2 regions of the Ureibacillus thermophilus genome follow, and region 1 is predicted to be linked to the other one. Evidence: riboswitches for the same ligand, from Rfam matches in the RefSeq annotation. Region 1 holds a riboswitch; the other holds the start of a gene.

Region 1 (10,866 bases):
TGAACGCGATTATCGATTTAATGGAAGCTGACCCTGCTAAATTAACCGTTCGCAATGCCTATAATGTTTCTGCCATGAGCTTTGACCCGTCGGAAATTGCAGCGGAAATCAAAAAACATATTCCTCATTTTGAAATTAAGTATGATGTTGATCCAGTGCGGCAAAGCATTGCAGAAAGCTGGCCAAATTCCATCGATTCATCCCAAGCCATTGCGGATTGGGGATTTAATCCGATTTATGATTTGCAGACAATGACAATTGATATGCTTGATAAAATCGGCGGCGGCATCACAAGCAAAACACCGATTTAAAAAGAAAGGGGAGTTCGGCAGTCCGAACATCCCCTCATGGTTTATTGATTTTTGAGCAATTCAAATACTTGTTGCACGTCTTTATCGCCGCGTCCGGAAATATTGACGATGATTGTGTCTTCAGGTGATAAAGTCGGTGCAAGTTTTAATGTGTGAGCAACGGCATGGGAGCTTTCAAGGGCAGGAATAATGCCTTCTGTCCTTGATAATACTTGGAAAGCTTCCAGCACTTCCTCATTTGTAACTGTTACATATTCGCCGCGTCCTGTTTCATGCAAGTAAGCGTGAAGTGGGCCGACGCCTGGATAATCCAAGCCGGCAGCGATGGAGTTTGTTTCAAGCAAATTGCCTTCTTCATCTTGAAGAACGTAGCTTTTGAAACCATGAAGAATGCCAGGGGAACCTTTTGTCAGCGTTGCAGCGCCAGCAGGTTCCACACCGATTAAACGCACGTTTTCGTCATTGATATAATGGGAGAAGGCGCCAGCCGCATTGCTTCCGCCGCCTACCGCTGCTACAACTGCTGTCGGTAGTTTGCCTTCTTTTTCTAAATGCTGCGCACGGCTTTCACGGCTAATAACGGATTGGAAATGCTCAACAATTTCAGGATATGGAGTAGGGCCTACTGCTGAACCTAGTAAATAGAAAGTGTTATCATGGTTTTTCACTAAATCTAGGAATGCCTCATCCACCGCTTCTTTTAATAAGCCGTTTCCTTTATCCACCGCCACAACTTTTGCGCCAAGAAGCTCCATGCGGAATACATTTAGCGCTTGGCGTTTCGTATCTTTTGCCCCCATGTAGATTGTACATTCCATTCCGAACATCGCAGCAGCTGTAGCAGTGGCAACTCCATGTTGTCCTGCTCCCGTTTCAGCGATGATTCTTTTAGCTCCCATACGTTTGGCAAGCAAAATTTGGCCAAGCACATTGTTTAATTTATGGGAGCCCGTATGGTTTAAATCTTCCCGTTTTAAATAAATTTTTGCTCCGCCTAATTTTTCCGTTAAGTTTTTAGCAAAATAAAGAGGTGTTTCACGGCCAGCGTATTCTTTCAAATAAAAGTTGAGTTCTTCGTTGAAAGCAGGGTCGTCTTTTACTTTTGCAAATTCTTCTGCAATTTTTTCAAGCACTTTTTGCACATCATCCGGAACGAAGCTGCCGCCATAGTTTCCGTAGTAGCCATTTTGAATTAATGTTTTGCTCATGATTACAACTCCTTTTTTATATTGGGTGATATGTTCACAAAACAGGGCGATATTGTCACAACCCCCAGTGATATGTTCATAAAACCAGATGATATTTTGAAGATAAATGAAGATTAAGCCAAAGGAACAGCCTTCGAAGCTTTCACAAGGTTTTCAATTGTCTCCCAATCGCCTTTTGTCAAACAATCGACAATTTTGCTTCCCACAATGACGCCGCTTGTAAAGGAGCCAAATTGCTTTACGTGTTCAGGGGTGGAGATGCCGAATCCCGCTAAAACCGGCGTATCCGTGTAGCTTTGAATTGTTTTGAAATGATCTTCCAAATTTCCTTCAAAAGAGGAACGGGCGCCAGTGATGCCGTTGACGGTCACCGCATAAATGAATCCTTCGCTTGCTTTTGTGAGTTTTTCAATCCGCCCCGGTGTACTTGTAAGTGACACAAGCTGCACTAAATCAATGCCAGCCGCTTGTAAAGAGGGATGGACTAACTCGCTTTCCTCTAATGGCATATCCGGAATAATAACGCCGCGGATACCTGCTTTATATGCATCTTTTGCAAAGTCATCAATTCCATAAGCTAAAATCGGATTCAAATACGTCATTGCCACTAAAGGAATGGCAACTTCATCTGCAAATGTTGCAAGGGTTTCAAGCACTTTTCGCAAAGTCGTTCCCTTTGCCAAAGCTCGTCGGCCTGCTTCTTCAATCGTTGGCCCATCAGCAACCGGGTCGGTGAAAGGGATGCCCACTTCAATGGCTGTGACTCCTAGTTCTTGAAGTTTTAAAATGGTCGGTTTCAACGTTTCAAGCCCGCCATCGCCTGCCATGATGTAAGGAATAAATGCTTTATGGCCTTGAAGATTGGTTTCTAAAATGGCTTCTTTGATTCGGCTCATGCTAAGTCACCTCCAAGGGCATCGTAAATCGTGTGCACGTCTTTGTCGCCGCGGCCGGATAAACAAACGACAACGATTTGGTCTTTCCTCATCGTTTTGGCTAGCTCTGCCGCATAGTGAACGGCATGGGCGCTTTCAAGGGCAGGGAGAATACCTTCTGTTCGGCAAAGAAGCTTTACGGCTTCAAGCGCCTCCTCATCTGTTGCCATGACATATTTTGCGCGGCCGGTTTCATGCAAATAGCAATGTTCAGGACCAACTCCTGGGTAGTCAAGACCTGCAGAAATGGAGTGGGCTTCTTGCACAAATCCGTTTTCATCTTGCAATAAATACATATAAGCGCCGTGCAGTACACCTGTTTTTCCAGCATTGATGGCCGCTGCATGTTTGCCGGTTTCAAATCCTTTTCCGGCAGCTTCCACGCCATATAATGCAACTTCCTTGTCTTCTACAAAAGGATAAAACATCCCGATGGAATTGCTGCCGCCTCCGATGCAGGCTACAACAGCGTCAGGAAGGCGGTTTTCCTTTTCTAAAATTTGTTTTTTCGTTTCATCCCCGATGACTCTTTGGAAATCGCGAACGATGGTAGGGAAGGGATGGGGCCCCATCGCAGAACCTAAAATGTAGTGGGTTGTTTCTACATTCGTCACCCAGTAGCGCAAGGCTTCGTTCACCGCATCTTTCAACGTTCTGGATCCTTTTTCAACAGCCACGACTTTTGTGCCTAAAAGCTCCATACGGAATACGTTTAATGCTTGGCGTTTCACATCTTCTGCTCCCATAAAAACGATGCATTCCATTCCAAGAAGGGCGCAGGCGGTTGCTGTCGCTACACCGTGTTGGCCGGCGCCTGTTTCAGCCACAATTTTCGTTTTGCCCATTTTTTTGGCAAGCAATGCCTGGCCGAGGGCATTGTTGATTTTATGTGCGCCGGTATGGTTCAAATCTTCCCGTTTTAAATAAATTTTGGCGCCGCCGCAATATTCAGTGAGCCGTTCCGCAAAATAGAGGGGCGTTTCTCTGCCGACGTAGTCTTTTAAATAGTAGCGGAGTTCCTGTTGAAAAGACTCATCGTGTTTATAATGTTCATAAGCTTCTTCCAGTTCTTGCAAAGCAGTCATTAAGGTTTCCGGCACAAATTGTCCTCCAAAACGACCGAATTTGCCTTTTACGGTTGTCGTCATGTCCGTTAGCTCCTTTTTGAAGTTTTTACAGCTTGGATAAAGGATTGAATCAGTTCGCAGCTCTTTTTGCCGTGTTGCTCAACGCCGCTTGATACATCCACTGCAAAAGGTTGAACCGTTGCAATGGCTTGATTGACATTTGCCGCGTTGAGTCCTCCTGCCAGAATCACTTTCTCCCTTGGGATGGAAAGTTGATCTAAAAGGGACCAGTCAAATGTATTTCCGCTCCCACCGGCGTAGTCTGTTCCAGGTGCATCGAATAAATAGTAATCTACGTTAAACTTGCTAGCTTTCTCCACATCATCCTTATCCCGGATGGAAAAGGCTTTAATAGAAGGGTAGCCTAATTGGTTAATAAAGTTCGGATCTTCATTGCCATGGTATTGCACATAATCAAGTGGTACGCTTTCAAAAGCTTCTCTTACTTCCTCTATGGTCGGATTAACAAAGACGCCGACTTTCTTCACATGGTTTGGCACCAGTTTTGCCAGTTCCCTGGCTTTCTCGATGGAAATTTGCCTCTTGCTCGGCGCAAACACGAAGCCTACAAAATCCGATCCAGCATTGACGGCGCAATGCACATGCACGTTTTCTTTTAACCCGCAAATTTTCACTTTTGTCATCGCTCTACATCCTCTAGGGCAGGAAGTTTGATTTGGAATGATTTTAACGTGTCCTCTGGGTTGCCGCTTCTCATAAGAGACTCTCCAACTAGAATTCCTCGGGCTCCTGCATTTGCCACTCGTTCTGCATCTGCTTTTTGAAAAATGCCGCTTTCGCTAATGAAAGCAATGTCCGGATAGCGTTTAATCATTTCTGCAAGCTTTTCGGTTTGGGCTAAATCCACATGAAAGGTTTTTAAATCTCGGTTGTTTACGCCAAGAAGTTTCGGGCGGAGGCGAAGGGCGCGCTCCAATTCTTCTTCGTTGTGCACCTCCACAAGCACTTCCAGCCCTAAACTTTCAGCGTATTCATACAATTCAGCAAGCGTTACGTCCTCTAATGCCGCCACAATGAGAAGAATGACGGATGCACCTGACCGCAGTGCGTAATCAACTTGTACTTTATCAATAATAAAATCTTTATTTAAGATTGGCAGATTTACATTTTTTGCAATGTTCGCCAAATCTTCAAATGAGCCTTTGAAAAATTTTTCTTCCGTCAGTACGGAAATGCAAGCGGATCCTGCTTTTTCATAGCGTTTTGCTTGCTCCACCGGATCTGCATTGGCATTAATAATGCCTTTGGAAGGAGAGGCCCGTTTCATTTCTGCAATGATTTGCAAGGTGTCCGATTTTCTGAGCAAATCATATAACGAAGGGCGTTTCACGATGGGAACGTTCCAATCCGGCTTTGTTTCTTGCAATTTCGGTAAAATGTTTTTTTTATGTTCAATAATCGTATCTAAAATTGTCATTAGCGGGATTGCTCCTTTATGATGTTTTGGCTGAATTCAATGACTGCTTCAAGCTTCTCGTAAGCTCGGCCGGATTCAATCGCATCGCGCGCTATAAAAACGCCATCTTTCAAAGATTCAACGGCACCGTATGCAAAGAACCCGAGCGCTGCATTTAATACCACTGCATCGTAATAAGGCGAGCGATTTCCTTTCAACAAGTCTTTTAAAATATTCGCATTTTCTTCTGGCGTACCACCGCGAAGATGGCAAATTGTAGCGGGCTGCAATCCTAATTCTTCAATGTTGATGGAAAGAGGTTTAATTTCTCCATTTTCCAAAATCACCGCATAGTTTTTTTGGTCAAGAGAAGCTTCATCCATTCCATTGGAACCAGATACAACAATCGCCCGTTTTCTTCCTAAAATGCGCAGCACTTTTGCATATTCTTCAACAAAATCAGGACGGCTAATGCCGACAAGTTGACATTCTAAATCGACCGGATTTGTCAGAGGACCTACTAAGTTAAAAATGGTTGGTTTTCCAATGGCTCGACGAACTTCGCCAATGCGTTTCAGTTTCGGGTGAACATTAGGAGCGTATAGAAAAGCGATGCCTTCCTGTTCTAGCAACTGAGCAGATTCTTCGGCAGTGAAATCATTGTGTATGCCCAATGCTTCCAACACATCCGTGCTGCCGGAAGAACTAGAAATTTTTCGGTTACCATGTTTTGCGACTTTCACACCGTTGCTTGCCAACACAAAGGCGGAAGTGGTGCTGATGTTGAATGTATGAAGTCCATCGCCTCCAGTGCCGCAATTGTCAATATAAGACCCTTTTGGAACGGGGATTTTGATGGCATTGGATTTCATTACGATGGAAAGGGCAGCAACTTCTTCCGCGGTTTCGCCTTTTTCGCGAAGAGCCAATAAAAATTCCGCGATGTCTTCTTTTGGCGTTTTCTCTGCAAAAATGAGTTCAACGGCTTGGATCATCTCATCGTAAGACAAATCTTCTTTTTGTTGAACACGTTTTGTAAAAGCTTGAATGTTCATTCTATCATCCTCCAAATTTAATAAATTTGAAGCTTAGATAGAATAGCCGCAATAAAAAAACCTCTGCAAATGGGCGCAAAATCCCATTTGCAGAGGACGACGAACAGGCCGCGTTGCCACCTCTGTTGAAGTAGTTGCTACTTCCACCTCAGTGTGCTTAAAAAAGCACTTCCCTGTAACGCGGGAAAGACGTCAACCACTTGCGCAGTTGCTCTCGTAAGGCCCATTCACGAAAGGTATGCGCTAGTTCCCACCAACCACTAGCTCTCTTAGGCATACGCATTTCGCTACTTTTCCTTACTCATCAATTTCAGCTCGGCTATTCTCAACTAAACTCAGGCTCAACTCAACAATCGGTGCGGTGCTGCGCTTCCACAGCCTTTCTCCGCCACGAACAATTTAGTTGAAAATTATTTTATTCAGAATTTGCATGAATGTCAATAATTTTCGCTCAATTCAAAAAGAAAGATGCGAAAAGAGGCTGGGACATAAACAAAGAATTAAAGGGGTAGTTGAAAGGGTTTTGATAAATATTTGATATAACTAAAAATTGATTGAAGTGACGGGGCGACTCCTGCGGGAACAGCCCGTGTCTCGAGACACCGCAGGAGCGAAGCAATGAGCTCCGAGGAGGCTCGAGCCGGGCCCGCGGAAAGCGTCCCCGGAACGGAAATCAATTTTAATAACATATCAAAAAAACATCATTTTCTCCTTGGAGAAAATGATGTTTTTTTAGATTTGTCCCAACCTCTTTTTTAGATTTGTCCCAGCCTCTTCTATCATGAATCGATTAAATTTTTAAAGTTTAATCGTTTATCAAGCAATTTCATAATCGGAATGCCAATAAGCAGCACGACAGCTTCTCCGATGGCCGTCGAAAGCCATGAAAGCCAGAAAGGAAGATCAAGCGCCAACTTTAATTCCAAGGCGATAATCCACATCATGAAAGTAAAGACAAAAGAGTTCATCAACATACGATAAACAATGTTTTTTACAAATTTGCTAATGATGATAAGAGTCGTTAAACAGATGAGGGAGTGGGCTACGCCGAACACTAAATCGAACCAGCCAAGAGGAGAGAATAAGTTTGAAATAAACACTCCCAGCACAACCCCTAACATATAGCGGGGATTGAAGGCGATTAAATGGTTAAAAATTTCCGCAATGCGAAATTGAATATCACCGAAGCTCAAAAAAGAGAGCGTATAAGTTACGGCGATATATAGTGCAGCAATAATTGCAGATACTGCTAAGAATTTTGTTTTCATCATGATACACTCCTTAGTTTTTTATCGTGGGATTTTGCGAACCACGGTGTGTGAACACACAAAAAAATATTATATTACATTTATCGAAAAATCACAAATTGGATTTTTGAGCAATTGAACCTATATATAGGTGTTTTTTATTACTGAAAAAGTTCACGATTTTTTCACAAATTATTCATTATTTTTATATAATATATTTTCTAGAAAATTCACGCAATTTATTGGTTGAAAGCACTAAATTGCTATTTTTGAAAGAATAAAAAGAACATTTTTAATTTCAGAAGATTCCTAATGTTATTGACTGTTCTTTTATGAAAATGTAATATAACGTTAAACTTCGCTTTATCAATTTAAAGCGACAAAATTTATATTAAAAATAGTCAGAAAATTTGAAGAATAACAGGGGGGAAATTTATGAAGAGCAGTATGAAAAAGCTATCATTTTTATTGCTCGGTTTATTGCTGCTTTTAGCTGCTTGCGGCGGTAATGACAATACATCTGAAAAAGATGAAAGCAAAGGTACTGATACGAAAACAGAAGAAACAAAAACTTACAAAATTGGTGTAACGCAAATTGTTGAACACCCATCTTTAAACGCAGCATACCAAGGATTCCAAGATGCGTTGAAAGATGCGGGATTAAATGTTGAATATGATTATCAGCTTGCCCAAAACGACAATAGTTTAAATACGCAAATTGCCCAAAACTTAGCAAGTGCAGGAGTTGATTTAATCTTTGCGAACTCCACTCCATCTGCACAAGCGGCAAAAAATGTAACATCTGATATTCCAATCGTTTTCACATCTGTAACAGATCCTGTTGCAGCACAATTAATCGATTCTATTGAATCTCCTGGAGGCAACGTGACAGGTACAATCGACCTGCATCCAGATGCTATTAAAACAACAGTAGAATTCATGAAAAATGAATTAGGCATTGAAAAAGTCGGCATGATTTACAATGCTGGGGAACAAAACTCTGTTGCACAAGTGAACCAAGTAAGAGAAATTGCTGATTCATTAGGAATGAAAGTGGAAACTACAACAGTAGCCCAAAGTTCAGAAACTAAACAAGCAGCAGAATCTTTAGTAGGCAAAGTGGATGCATTCTACATTATCACAGACAACACAGTTGTATCAGCTCTTGAATCTGTAATCCAAGTAGCAGAAAGCAATAAATTGCCGCTTGTTGTGGGCGAATTTGACTCTGTAAGACGCGGCGGATTATTGGCATTTGGATTTGAATACTATGACATCGGTTACCAAGCTGGTCAAATGGCTGTGAAAATTTTGAAGGGTGAAGCAACACCAGCAGACATTCCAGCAGAATATCCAAATACTTTAAAACTTGTTATGAACAAAGATGTTGTAGAAAAACTTGGCATTGAAGTAAAAGATGAATGGAATGCAGAGCTTGTAGAAACAGAAAATTAATAATGAATTTCGATATGTTAGGAGAGATGATTCAATATGTTTGCAGCAATGTTCGGTTCAGTTGAGCAAGGAATCATCTACGCGATTATGGCACTCGGAGTGTATCTAACATTCCGAGTGTTAGATTTTCCGGACTTGACGGTAGATGGTAGTTTTGTAACGGGGGCAGCCACGGTAGCAACGATGATTGTGCTAGGTTACCACCCCATTTTGGCAACACTCGCTGCAATCGTAGCGGGATTTATTGCAGGGTGTATTACCGGTTTATTACATACCAAAGGAAACATTAATCCGCTCCTTGCCGGTATCATTATGATGATTGGCCTCTATTCCATAAATCTAAGAATCATGGGCTTCTCAAGTGAAAATGCAACAAGCCTTCCGAACGTTCCCCTCCTAAATAGTGAAACCATCTTCACTCAATTTTCAAAGATTTGGGAACCATTAGGGATTGATTCAGCATTAAATAATATTTTGTCCAGTTTAGGTGTAAAACATTTACCTCAAACTTGGGGAACTCTTTTTATCATGATTATCCTAACAGCCATTCTCAAATTGGTTGTCGATTGGTTCTTAAAAACAGAAATTGGGCTTGCCATTCGGGCAACAGGGGATAATAAACGGATGATTCGAAGCTTTTCAGCAAATACGGACCATTTAATCATCTTAGGAGTAGGAATTTCCAATGCGCTTGTGGCATTAGCTGGCGCGTTAATTGCCCAATATTCCAAATATTCTGATGCTACAATGGGTATTGGGATGATTACAGTTGGATTAGCTTCCGTTATTATCGGGGAAGCGATTTTTGGCACAAAATCTATAATGCGTACAACCTTTGCTGTTGTCATTGGAGCCATTCTTTATCGTATTGTTTTGGCGCTTGCATTGCGCATGCAGTTCCTCGATGCAAGCGATATGAAGCTGATTACGGCGATTATTGTAATCTTGGCGTTGATTATTCCTCAAATGATTGAAAAACAAAAAAATAAGAAGCGAAAAGCGAAACGACTCCAAGCCAAAATTTAGCAGCTACGACAGAGAAAGTGGGGCGAACACTTTGCTTAAACTAGAAGGTATAACAAAAATCTTTAATGAAGGCACTCCGGATGAAAAAATTGCATTGAATCAAATTAATCTCCATTTAAAGCCAGGAGATTTCGTGACGGTCATCGGAAGTAACGGCGCCGGAAAGTCAACGATGATGAACATGATTTCTGGGGTGTTAACACCGGACGTAGGAAAAGTATGGATTGATGGAAAAGATGTTACGAGTTTGTCTGAGTATAAACGTTCTCAGTATATTGGGCGCGTCTTTCAAGATCCGATGGCAGGGACAGCACCATCTATGACGATTGAAGAAAATCTCGCCATTGCATATGCCCGAAATGCGAATCGTACTTTACGTTTAGGGGTGAATCGGGAGCGGCGGGATTTCTTCCGCACAGCCCTTGAAAAATTGCATTTGAATTTGGAAAACCGTTTAAATGCAAAAGTCGGGTTATTATCCGGTGGGGAAAGACAAGCGCTATCCTTATTAATGGCCACTTTTACGAAGCCGTCTATTTTGCTTTTGGATGAGCATACAGCGGCGCTTGACCCTTCCCGTGCGGAATTGATTACAAAATTAACAAAGGAATTGGTGGAAGAAGACAATTTGACAACATTGATGGTAACCCACAATATGCAGCAGGCTATAGATTTGGGAAACCGTTTGATTATGATGGATAAAGGGCAAATTATTTTGGAAGTGAATGAAGATCAAAAACCAAACTTAACTATCCCTGACTTAATGGCGGAATTCGAACGCATTCGCGGCGAAAAAATGACCACTGACCGAACATTGTTGGGGTAAAGTTGATAAAGATAGAAAACCAGCTCTTGGGAACGAGGGCTGTTTTTTTTTATTTTTTGAAAGATTGGGGGAAATGTAGATTTTCAAGGTTTTGGGAAGCCGAAAATTTATGTTTGGAACATTGATCGAGGGTAAATTCTGTTTTTCAAATTTTGCCAATTCATCGCTTGCTAAATAAAATAGGGGCAAGGGGGGATGGGATGATTATTTTGGAGCGGAAAAAACCTGTAAAGCTTTTTCTGTTGGAAGCATTGCTAAG
Region 2 (10,866 bases), 1.0 Mb from region 1:
CTAACTACTATTGATTTCATCAATGATATCTTTGATCGTTACACCTTTTAAATAATTTAAAAAGTGTTCTTCCGCATTGTGAAAAACGCGAATGAGTATATTTGATAGGTTTCTGCCTATTGGACAATTCTCATTGGAATCAGGGCATTTCGGTACAAGCGTTTCCTCACTAGTGATTTTAAATATTTTGTCTAACGTAATATGTTCCGGTGAATCGTTTAAAGAGAATCCGCCTTTTGCCCCTTCTTTAGAAGTAATAATATTTTCTTTCCTTAATATGCTCAAAATTTTCCTTAATCTTGCTGGGTGGACAGAAACACTTTGGGCAATGTCTTCACTGGTCACTCGTTGGCTTTGCTTTTGGGCCAGGTAAGCGACGCAGTGAACGGCAATCGAAAAATCGCTATTCATAATGAACCTTCCTCCTAACTGTAATAATAATGATTACAGTTGATATTGTCAATTGCAAATAATTTCTAAAGTCCTTCCGTTTCGAGTGTTGGTAAATCATTATATATATCTTCAATTTTCATCTTCACACTTCCCCCGAAAGCTTTTTACTTGTAATATTCTGTCTCCTTGTACAATTCTCCCCTTTTTCAACTAAACTATCCCATTAGCCCATCGCTTCGTGGCACCACAGATTAAAGAAGAATTTCCGTTCTTCCATTTAATCGCCGTGACAACTGTGAAATACTAATAGAATGAAGGTCGACCCCTTTTTGAAGTTGGTCATCAAAAAGGCAATCGCTTAGCGCATGGAGACTTTCGATTTCTTCCAATTGCGCAAAAAGCAGTAATTTTAGAAATGGCTCTGTCGTTAATTTTTTCGTATAGTAATCTAATTTCATCGTTTTCATCAGTTCTTCAAATAATTGAAGATTTATTGGCGAAAACCATTGTCCAAATGAAGTTTTTCGTGTAATCTTGTCCATGAGTTTGGTCCTTTTTAGTGGATTTGGACGGGTTACCACCTGACTTATCCATTATAAAGGACTTTTTCTTTTCACAAAATAAAATAAGTGAAGATTGTGAGTCTTTTTCATTTTAAAATTAAATTAATGCAGCACTAGTGATATTTCCTAATTATATTTTCTAATAATTACTTTTTTTACATAATTTACAAATTATAATAAGTAAAAAGACTATACTCATTAAATAATTACTGACTGAATTTTGAGGAAGCAATAAATTTGAAACCAGACATTTTCATATAAAGTATCTCTTCGCTACGAGGGAAAATTTGGATAAAAATGATATTCGTGTATTTTATGTCAAAACATAAAGTTTGTGTTAAATATGTTACTTATAACTCTAATACCTTCTCTTTTAATATTTATGTTAGATCATTTTTGATTTTTAGAAATAGTTTGATTAAATCCCTCAACAAATGTATCTCAACCTTTGACTAGGACACTCAATGTATGTGGATAAAATCCATTTTCCCTTTGCCACAGTTTACGATGCAGCCGTCTAATTGGATGCCAAAACGATGAAGTATACTATTCTTCTATTTATCGAGCTCCTGGGTTTACCAAAAACAGCAAGCGATATTTGAACAGTCATTTTGAGGAATCCGCTTTGCAAAAAGGATGAAGAAAACCTGTTTCAACCATTTCTGGGGAAAAGAAAGATAATAGATAATTGTTTCTAAAAATAAAGGTGTCCTGAAAGTTCTTGACTTTCAAGACATCCTCTTCTTTGTTATCTAAATTTTCCCCTCACATCCCCCACCCCTGCAGCCAACATCACCGCCAGCTTCATGCGGGCTTTTTTGCTGTCGTAGTCGCGGCCGAGGATGGCGCCTTTCTTTTGCAAGTCGTAGGCAGTGCCTGGGGTGTCGTACACCACTTTGACGTTTCCTTCCGCCGTGCTTGTTGTCACCACCACGATGACGCCTTTTTCAATGGCATATTGCACTTGTTCTGCAACGGCCGGGTGGACTTGGCCTCGGCCGAACGCTTCAAGGACAATGCCTTTTGCTCCCGTCTCCACCGCATACTTAATCAAGCGGCCATCGGAGCCCAATGAACATTTGATGATTTCCACATAAGGCAATTCGGACTTCAGCTCATAAGTTTCCCTTTTCACCGCTTTCCCGTAAAGGATGACTTCTTCCTCATCCACATACCCCAAATGGCCGAACCCCGGCGCGTTGAAGCCGTCCACGTTGGAGGCGTGATTTTTCTTCACATAGCGGGCAGGCAAAATCTTTTCGTTGAACAACACAACCGCGCCCAAGTTTCTCGCTTCATCACTTGCAGCCAAAATGATGGCTTGGCGCAAGTTGGAAAAGGCATCCGTTCCGATCGTGGCCGGGCTTCGTTGGGCGCCTGTGACCACAACCGGCCGCTCGTCTCCAATCGTCAAATCCAGAAAATACGTCGTTTCCTCCAGCGTATCCGTTCCGTGGGTCACGACCACTCCTGCCACTTCTTGATTCTCAAACACCTTCTCAATTTTTTCTTTTAACTGAATTAAATGATCAAAGGTCATTTCATTGCTTGGCAAATGAAAAAGGGTTTCTACATTTAATTCAATATAAGTTGGCAATTCGCATTGTTTGGCCAAATCTTCCCCCGTCATCATGCCGGATGTGAGGAGCCCCGTTTCCGGATTCACGCCGCTAGCAATCGTGCCGCCCGTACTGATCAAAACCACTTTCTTTTTCATTTTTTGCACTCCTAAACTCTCAATTTATAAACGTTCATTTATCAAAATAAACCATTGTTACAAGAACTTCAACTGTCGCACGTCCAAAGAAAAACCCCCTGCAGCTGCCAAGGGAATTATTTCAAATCAAGCTGCATTTTCTCTCCCGGTTTAAATGCAAAAAAAGAGCGAATGGCAACACTCCATGATCTTCTCCACTCACTCTTTCCTTCCATTCCCTATTTCTTATCCTTCCAAAATCAATTTTTCCAATTCCAACGGCTCGATATATTCGCCATTTTTGTAGGCGCGCATGTTGCCGCCGGAAATTTCGTCGATCAACATGATTTCATTCGTTTCTTTATCACGGCCGAATTCGAATTTAATATCGTAAAGTTCGATGCCTTTTTTCGCCAATTCTTCTTTTACAATGCCGGCGATTTTTTGTGTAAGTTCTTTTAACACTTTGTATTCCGCTTTGGATAAAATGCCAAGCATGTCCAACGCATCTTCGCTGATTGGCGGGTCTTCCCGTTCATCGTCTTTGATTGTCACTTCCACAAAGGCATCAAGAGGTTGCCCTTCTTGTGCATATAAACCATATCGACGTAAGAAACTTCCCACTGCACGGAAGCGGCAAATCACTTCCAACCCTTTGCCGAATGTTTCCGCCGGTTTCACTTTCATCGTCTTTTTATCGATATCCGCTTCAATAAAATGCGTTGGGATGCCTTTTTCATTAAGCAATTCGAAAAAATATTTCGTCAATTTCAATCCTGCAAGTCCGGCACCTTCAATTGTCAATCCCACCGTGTTGGCACCTGGGTCAAATACCCCGTCAACGCCTGTTACGTCATCTTTGAATTCCAATAAATAGTTGCCATCTTCCAATTCGTAAACATTTTTCGTTTTACCAGTGTAAATGTGCTTCATGTCAAGTCTCCTTCTTCTTTTAGCCTTTTCATCGATAGAACTGATGCTGTCTTTATAATAAATCAAACAAAGTTTATCGGACAAGAGTGCCTCTTTTATTAATTACAATTTCTTCATTATTATAGCGATGAGGCCGATGAATCTAAAAGCGGCTGTCTTGTGACATACACCGTTTTACCGCCGTGGATCAAATAAAAAGACTACCCGGAAAGTCCTTCTCTCCAGATAGCACGATTAGCTGACATTATTATTTATCTTCTCTCAACAAATACTGATTTCCATCTTGGTCATAGAAAGTGAACATCGAACCATAAGGGAATTTTTGTAGTTCATCCACCTTTACGCCATTATTTTTCAACCGCTCATACGCTTCTTCAATGTTCGGTGTGCTGAAAAGGAGGGTTGGATGAGCGACATTTTCCGGTTTTTGTTTCTTCATCAATGCTTTTGAGTATAGCACCAATGTCGCAAAATCATTTTCAGGCCCCACCTCAATCCACGCCATCCCAGGCCCCATCGGCTGTTCGAATTTCAATACAAACCCTACTTTGTTAATCCAAAAATCTTTTGCCTGTTCCTGATCTTCAACATAGATTGTGATTTTTCCAATTTGGATCATCGAGATTCTCCTTTTACGCTTTTTCATTTCATTATGCCTTAAAAATGGATTAGCTAAGTATTTTTCAAACTGAATATTTTCCTATAAATATGGTTTTTTCCTATATAATATAACCATGATTAGATTCTAGGTTTATAATATATATAAAGAAATCAATGAGGAGGATATCATGGAAAATGAATATGTTGTTGGTTGGGGCACTTTGGCGTTGATCAATGCAGGGCTTGCCCAAGGAAAAAACCGCTCCGGATTGAACTGGTTCTTGATTTCGCTTTTATTGGGACCATTGGCCACATTGCTTTTATTGTTTGCAGAAAAGAGATGAATTTTTCAAAAGACGATGATTTGTAACTCAACAGTAGTATTTTCGTCCTCCATAAAACTTATTTTGATAATCATATTTTACTATTCACAAAGAGATATAATCCGCGCTTATCTCCCTATTTTTTTTATGTCGAAAAATGGAAATCTATTTACATTAAATAGTAGTATTTCCTATATTGCTGAACATACTCTCTGCTAGTATCTTTATTTTTAAGTATATGGATACGCTTCCATGTACGAAATTCAAACAAAGGGGGATTATTATTGAAAGCTGCAGTTGTATCAAAAGAAAAAACGGTGAGTGTGGTGGACAAACAATTACGTCCGCTTAAACATGGTGAAGCTTTGGTGCAGATGGAATATTGCGGAGTTTGCCACACAGATTTGCATGTGAAAAACGGGGATTTTGGGGATGTCACAGGTGTTGTTCTTGGCCATGAAGGCGTTGGAAAAGTCGTTGAAGTGGCTGAAGGGGTCACTTCCTTAAAAGTCGGCGACCGGGTAGCCATTCCTTGGTTATACGAAAGCTGTGGCCATTGCGAGTATTGCACAACGGGAAGAGAAACGTTGTGTCGAAATGTAAAAAATGCCGGCTATACGGTTGACGGAGCCATGGCGGAACAGGCGATCGTGGTTGCCAATTATGTGGTAAAAGTGCCTGACAACTTGGATCCGGCAGCTGCCACTTCCATTACATGCGCCGGAGTGACAACATATAAAGCGGTAAAAGTGTCGGATATCCGGCCTGGGCAATGGATTGGCGTATTTGGCATTGGCGGTTTAGGAAGCCTGGCTGTCCAATATGCAAAAAATGTATTTGGCGCAAGAGTAGTCGCATTCGATATTAATGACGATAAATTGGCCTTTGCAAAAGAAATGGGAGCAGATGTCACGGTGAATTCGTTAAAAGAAAATCCGAAAGAAAAAGTCCTTGAAATCACAGATGGAAAAGGATTGGACGCTTGCGTTGTGACAGCTGTGGCGAAAGCACCATTCAACCAGGCTGTAGATGTCGTAAAAGCAGGCGCCCGGGTTGTTGCAGTTGGTTTGCCTGTTGATAAAATGGATCTTGATATTCCTCGCCTTGTGCTGGACGGCATTCAAGTGGTCGGTTCCCTCGTCGGTACCCGCCAAGATTTGAAAGAAGCGTTCCAATTTGCAGCTGAAGGAAAAGTAGTACCTAGAGTAACCCTCCGAAAACTTGAAGAAATCAATGATATTATGGAAGAAATGGAGCAAGGAAAGTTCACTGGTCGAATGGTGATCGATTTTACGAACTAAAAAATAAAAGGAAGGAGCAGTCTCTTTTGGACATGCTCCTTTTTAAATTTCGAAGAATTTGGCGGTCAGAAGACGGTTTGCCTCTTTGGTTGGCGAATATGTTCGTTGATTTGGCGATTATTCTTGCCTGGTTGGCGATTATCGGGTTCTGCAGAAACGTTTTTTTCCTTTGGCGATTATGTTCCTCTATTCGGCGATTATCAGGATCTTCGCAAATTTTATAGAAGTCCTTTCTGGCCCCTACACGCCTCTTTTATTCCCCCACACAAGGGTATGGAGTTGCGGCAGTACTTTCACGTTTTGTAATTCCTCATCTGCCATTACTTTGTTAATGAGCCTTTCATATTTTTTCAGTAAGTGGCTAACGAGTTTCGTTTGATCTTTTGTAGTTGTGTCATCATTGCCAACCTGTAAGAAAAATGGAATAGTCGGATATCTTAAATGTACTTTTTTTGCATATTCATAATCTTCCTCATCAAATACAACGACTTTCAATGAAATGTGCTGGTTGCCGTTTCGGGCATTTAGCTTATCTATGATTTCAGTAAGCACAGTAAAATCTGTTTTCATCCCAGAACTTGGCGGTTTTGGGGAAATCGTCACTTGATTTACATCGTACAGCCAATCTTGCCATCTAGAGCCTTGAGTTTCGACGCCAATTTGGATTCCATTCTCCTTTAAAATCCGCACTAATCCTTCTAAATTCCGAATTAATGCCGGGTTGCCGCCTGAGATCGTTACAAAAGAGAATCCGTCTCCGCCAAGCCGTTTCAATTCCGTCCAAATTTCTTCTGCGGTCATTTGCCGAATCAACTCTTTACCGCTGCCATCCCATGTAAAGGCTGAGTCGCACCATTCACAAGAGTAGTCACAGCCTGCCGTGCGAACAAACATCGTCTTTTGCCCGATGACCATCCCTTCTCCCTGAATGGTAGGGCCAAAAATCTCCATAACGGGAATTTTACTCACTTTCCATCCACTCCCGTCTAGCTTCTGCATAACTTGTAGGAGTCTCATAGAGTCGAATAAATTCTACCCGCGCCCCGTCAAAACCTTTCTCCTGCAACGCTTCCGCCAATTTTTCATAAATCCAAACGACCATATTCTCAGCTGTTGTATTCATTGGCGGCAACGTTTCATTTAAATAGCGGTGGTCCAAATAGATTTCAATTTTTTCTTTCCAAATGTCTTTAAGGTCAGCAAAATCAATAACTAACCCTCGATCATCCGGATATCCGCTTACTCCAAGCACTACTTTGTACGTATGCCCATGGAGGTTTTTGCATTTCCCTTCATATGCATGCAAATGATGGGCGGCATCAAATGTAAATTCCTTGCTGACGAGCACACGCTTCGAGTGATATCTCAATTGGTCTCTTTGAATATCTTCATCTAGTTTTTGAAGCTTATCAACAATTCTAAAATCTAACATGTGAAGCACCCTTTCTAGAACGTAAATACTCATCAAGACCTCTTTTTCTCAACTTACATGCTGGACATTCTCCACAGCCATCTGCAATGATTCCGTTATAGCAAGTCAATGTATTGTTTCGTACAAAATCAAGCACACCTAATTGGTCTGCCAGTTCCCATGTTTGTGCTTTCGTTAACCACATGAGCGGCGTATGAATGACAAACGTATCATCCATCGCTAAATTCATTGTTACATTCAACGATTTGATAAAAACATCACGGCAATCAGGATAGCCACTAAAATCCGTTTCACATACGCCTGTTACGATATGCTTTGCTCCTACTTGGCTTGCTAACACCCCTGCAAAGGAAAGGAATAGCAAATTGCGCCCCGGCACAAAGGTAGAAGGAAGCTCGCCATCTTTCCCTTCCTCAACTTCGATATCATCCCGTGTTAGTGCGTTTGGAGCTAGCTGATTTAAAAGGGACATATCAAGAATGTGATGCTTCACTCCTACTTCCTTTGCGATTTCCTTCGCACATTCAATTTCCAATCGATGTCTTTGACCATAATCAAACGTCACAGCTTCCACTTCTTTAAACTGTTCTTTTGCCCAAAACAAACATGTCGTGCTGTCTTGTCCACCGCTGAATACGACGATTGCTTTCTCTTCTTTTAATATCATTAAAGACACTCCTTTATAAAGAAAAAAACAGCATCCTAAGAAGGAAATGCTGTTTTCTTCTTAGTTTTTTATAGAGGGTAGCTAAGAACCTCTGTTATTCAATTTATCGATTATCCACTTTTTCTGGATATAAATCATGATTCATTAAACGATAATTTGCCATTTCTTCATATTTCGTTCCAGGTCTGCCGTAGTTGCAGTATGGGTCGATGGAGATGCCTCCGCGCGGCGTGAATTTGCCCCATACTTCAATATATCTTGGATCCAGCAATTTGATTAAATCATTCGTTATGATATTTACGCAGTCTTCATGAAAATCCCCATGGTTACGGAAACTGAATAAATATAACTTGAGAGATTTGCTTTCGACTAATTTTTTGTCTGGAATATAGGAAATATAAATCGTGGCAAAGTCCGGCTGGCCAGTAAGCGGACAAAGGCTTGTAAACTCAGGACAATTAAACTTCACAAAATAGTCCCGATCAGAATGCAGATTATTCACCGCTTCCAACACTTCCGGCGCATACTTTGTTGGATAATTCGTTTTCTGATTTCCTAATAAGGTTAAATCTTTGAGACCATCTTCCAATTTGCGACTAGACATAAAAAAAAAACCTCCTTGCAAAATGTTTCCCAACATTTACAAGAGAGGACACCCATAAATTCTATAAAACTCATGAAATTGGTTGTTTCATAGTTTTTTATAGAGGGTTAAGCTATGAACCTCTCCCGTGCTAGTCGGGCCAATTTAATAGTATAGAAGTTTGGAAAATGAGTCAACTTGTTTTTTGGGGTGATTTAGGAAAAAGAGGAGGTTGGAGATAAAAAATAAGCAGGTTCACGGGTGTGCACCTGAAGCATGGATGTAAGAATTATGAATGTTTTTTGAGCTTGTCTATTTCTCTTTCATTACGAACAGCTTTCTGCCAAATATAGTCTTGGTCGGCTTTGATGGTATTGATGGCACGCATTAATTCGTCATAGCGCTCTTCGTTTTTCATTTCATATTCGTCTTGTCTTTCTTTTATTTCGCGAATTTCTGTTTTGATTTCTTTGATTTCTGCTTTGATTCCTTGAATTTCTGCTTTCATTCCTTGGATTTCTGCTTTCATTCCTTGGATTTCTGCTTTCATTCCTTGGATTTCTGCTTTCATTCCTTTGATTTCTGCTTTCATTCCTTGGATTTCTGATTGAATGGCGCCAACAATTTGAATAAGCTGTGTTAACATTTCCTCTGTTTTTCCATTGCTCATATGATTTCACCCCCTATTATTTTTATATTTTGTCATGAAGAACTGTTAAAATCAAGGACTTATTACACCGTTGCCCCACCCATAGATAAATAAGCTTTGACCGCATAAGTTCCTTCCGGAGAAATCGGTTGGGCAATTAATTCGTCCTTCAACCGGCTCCAGTCAAAAAAAGAGCCAATATATACCGTAGCCAAAAATCCCGTCAAAAAGGAGGAACCAAAAAAGAAAAACAGTTAGAACTTTTTTCTTTACTTCGGGTTTTACTGCGGCAAGTTCCAGTGGCTATCCCTCCACAAATATAGTTTTAAATTAGAGTGACGCTAGATGCTGGAAGAAGTTTGATTAAGATTTATTTTTATCCATATTGAAATAAAAAAAGCAAATTAGAAACTTGTTCCAATTCGCTTTAAATGAATTGCCACAATACTTCATTGAATTTATTCCGCTCTTCCCAGAAGGTTCCGTGTCCACTATATTGAAATGGCACAATGATGGAGTTTGGAATGCGTTCACTTAGTTCATGCGTTTGGGCAAAGGGAATGACCTTATCATGAATTCCGTGGATGATTAAAGTAGGAACATGAATTTTCGATAAATCAGCATATAATTTTTCATCCCTTAATGTATTAATAATAGCAATCGTGGACCAGCTGGCCGCTTCCATGCCCATGTTCATAAACCAATCGGAAAATTCTTTCGTAATATATTGGAAGAAAAATCCATCAATGACTTTTTGCATCATTTTTGCCCGGTCATTGTATGCTAGTTCAAGGAAGCTTTGCCCCGTTTCCTGCGTAAAACTGACCGGAGCCGCGCTGGCAACAAGGATAAGTTTCGATACTCCATAGCCATTGTGGCGGGACATATAGCGGATAGCAATAGCTCCTCCTGTTGAATGGCCAACTAATGCAAAATGTTGAAGCTGCAGTGCTTTCACAACGGCCAACACATCATCAGCCAACCTGTTAAAATCGTAGCCTTCAAAAGGTTTATCCGACTTTCCGTACCCTCTCCAGTCAATGCCAATGCAGCGGTATCCGAGGGCCGGCAACACGTTGAACTGATATTCAAACTGTTTGTGATTTAATGGCCAACCGTGCAAGAAGACAATGGTTTTCTTTCCAAATGGATTAATATCTTCCACATATAATTTTACACCCGAATCCACAGGAACATAATAGCCCATGAATATCCTCCTTTCGGAATAGGATATTCAGTGCTGAAATGATTGGTGAAGTAAACCCGTTTAGCTCCGTAAAATTTTCTCCATGGCTTTTCCTTTTGCAAGTTCGTCAATCAGTTTATCTAAATAGCGAATTTCCCGCATCAATGGTTCTTCAATTTCCTCCACCCGCACTCCGCAAATAACGCCTTTAATAAGAGAACGGTTCGGATTTAATTGGGGAGCTTCTGCAAAAAACGTTTCAAAATCCGCTTCTTTTTCTAGTTGCGCCTCCAACTCTTCTTGGCTATATCCCGTTAGCCAACGAATAATTTCATCCACTTCCTCTTTAGTGCGTCCTTTTTTCTCCGCTTTCTGAACATATAGAGGATACACTCCAGAAAATTTCATCTTATATATTCGATTGTTTCTCATCATAAATCTCCTTTTCTTAACAAATCATTCCTATTAAATACCCAAAAAATGTAAGAGTTATTCCACCTATGTAGGTAATAATTATGTACAAAAGGAAATTCTTTTTAT

What was found. Region 1 has a riboswitch for preQ1 ahead of DKZ56_RS04405 (QueT transporter family protein). Riboswitches for the same ligand answer to the same signal wherever they lie in the genome.
Region 2: it holds a riboswitch for preQ1, as region 1 does, so the genes downstream of both, queC (7-cyano-7-deazaguanine synthase QueC) here and DKZ56_RS04405 (QueT transporter family protein) in region 1, are expected to answer to the same signal.

Annotation. Positions count from the first base shown of each region.
Region 1 covers NZ_CP036528.1:886,851-897,716, forward strand. The annotation lists gene DKZ56_RS04370 (NAD-dependent epimerase/dehydratase family protein) at 1-311, shown strand, start outside; gene trpB (tryptophan synthase subunit beta) at 353-1,519, opposite strand; gene trpA (tryptophan synthase subunit alpha) at 1,633-2,415, opposite strand; gene trpB (tryptophan synthase subunit beta) at 2,412-3,602, opposite strand; gene DKZ56_RS04390 (phosphoribosylanthranilate isomerase) at 3,608-4,225, opposite strand; gene trpC (indole-3-glycerol phosphate synthase TrpC) at 4,222-5,019, opposite strand; gene trpD (anthranilate phosphoribosyltransferase) at 5,019-6,053, opposite strand; T-box leader at 6,143-6,367, opposite strand; gene DKZ56_RS04405 (QueT transporter family protein) at 6,833-7,321, opposite strand; PreQ1 riboswitch class I at 7,329-7,372, opposite strand; gene DKZ56_RS04410 (ABC transporter substrate-binding protein) at 7,736-8,755, shown strand; gene DKZ56_RS04415 (ABC transporter permease) at 8,792-9,781, shown strand; gene DKZ56_RS04420 (ABC transporter ATP-binding protein) at 9,813-10,607, shown strand; gene DKZ56_RS04425 (NERD domain-containing protein) at 10,808-10,866, shown strand, end outside.
Region 2 covers NZ_CP036528.1:2,864,602-2,875,467, forward strand. The annotation lists gene DKZ56_RS14440 (RrF2 family transcriptional regulator) at 1-411, opposite strand; partial or broken gene DKZ56_RS14445 (DUF4372 domain-containing protein) at 666-935, opposite strand; gene DKZ56_RS14450 (asparaginase) at 1,705-2,673, opposite strand; gene DKZ56_RS14455 (phosphoribosylaminoimidazolesuccinocarboxamide synthase) at 2,899-3,585, opposite strand; gene DKZ56_RS14460 (VOC family protein) at 3,833-4,204, opposite strand; gene DKZ56_RS14465 (hypothetical protein) at 4,374-4,529, shown strand; gene adhP (alcohol dehydrogenase AdhP) at 4,793-5,809, shown strand; gene queE (7-carboxy-7-deazaguanine synthase QueE) at 6,050-6,778, opposite strand; gene queD (6-carboxytetrahydropterin synthase QueD) at 6,771-7,241, opposite strand; gene queC (7-cyano-7-deazaguanine synthase QueC) at 7,228-7,908, opposite strand; PreQ1 riboswitch class I at 7,963-8,006, opposite strand; gene queF (preQ(1) synthase) at 8,012-8,512, opposite strand; PreQ1 riboswitch class I at 8,596-8,641, opposite strand; gene DKZ56_RS14495 (hypothetical protein) at 8,781-9,161, opposite strand; gene DKZ56_RS14500 (DUF5412 family protein) at 9,224-9,355, opposite strand; gene DKZ56_RS14505 (alpha/beta fold hydrolase) at 9,568-10,347, opposite strand; gene DKZ56_RS14510 (DUF2200 domain-containing protein) at 10,408-10,758, opposite strand; gene DKZ56_RS14515 (fluoride efflux transporter FluC) at 10,775-10,866, opposite strand, start outside.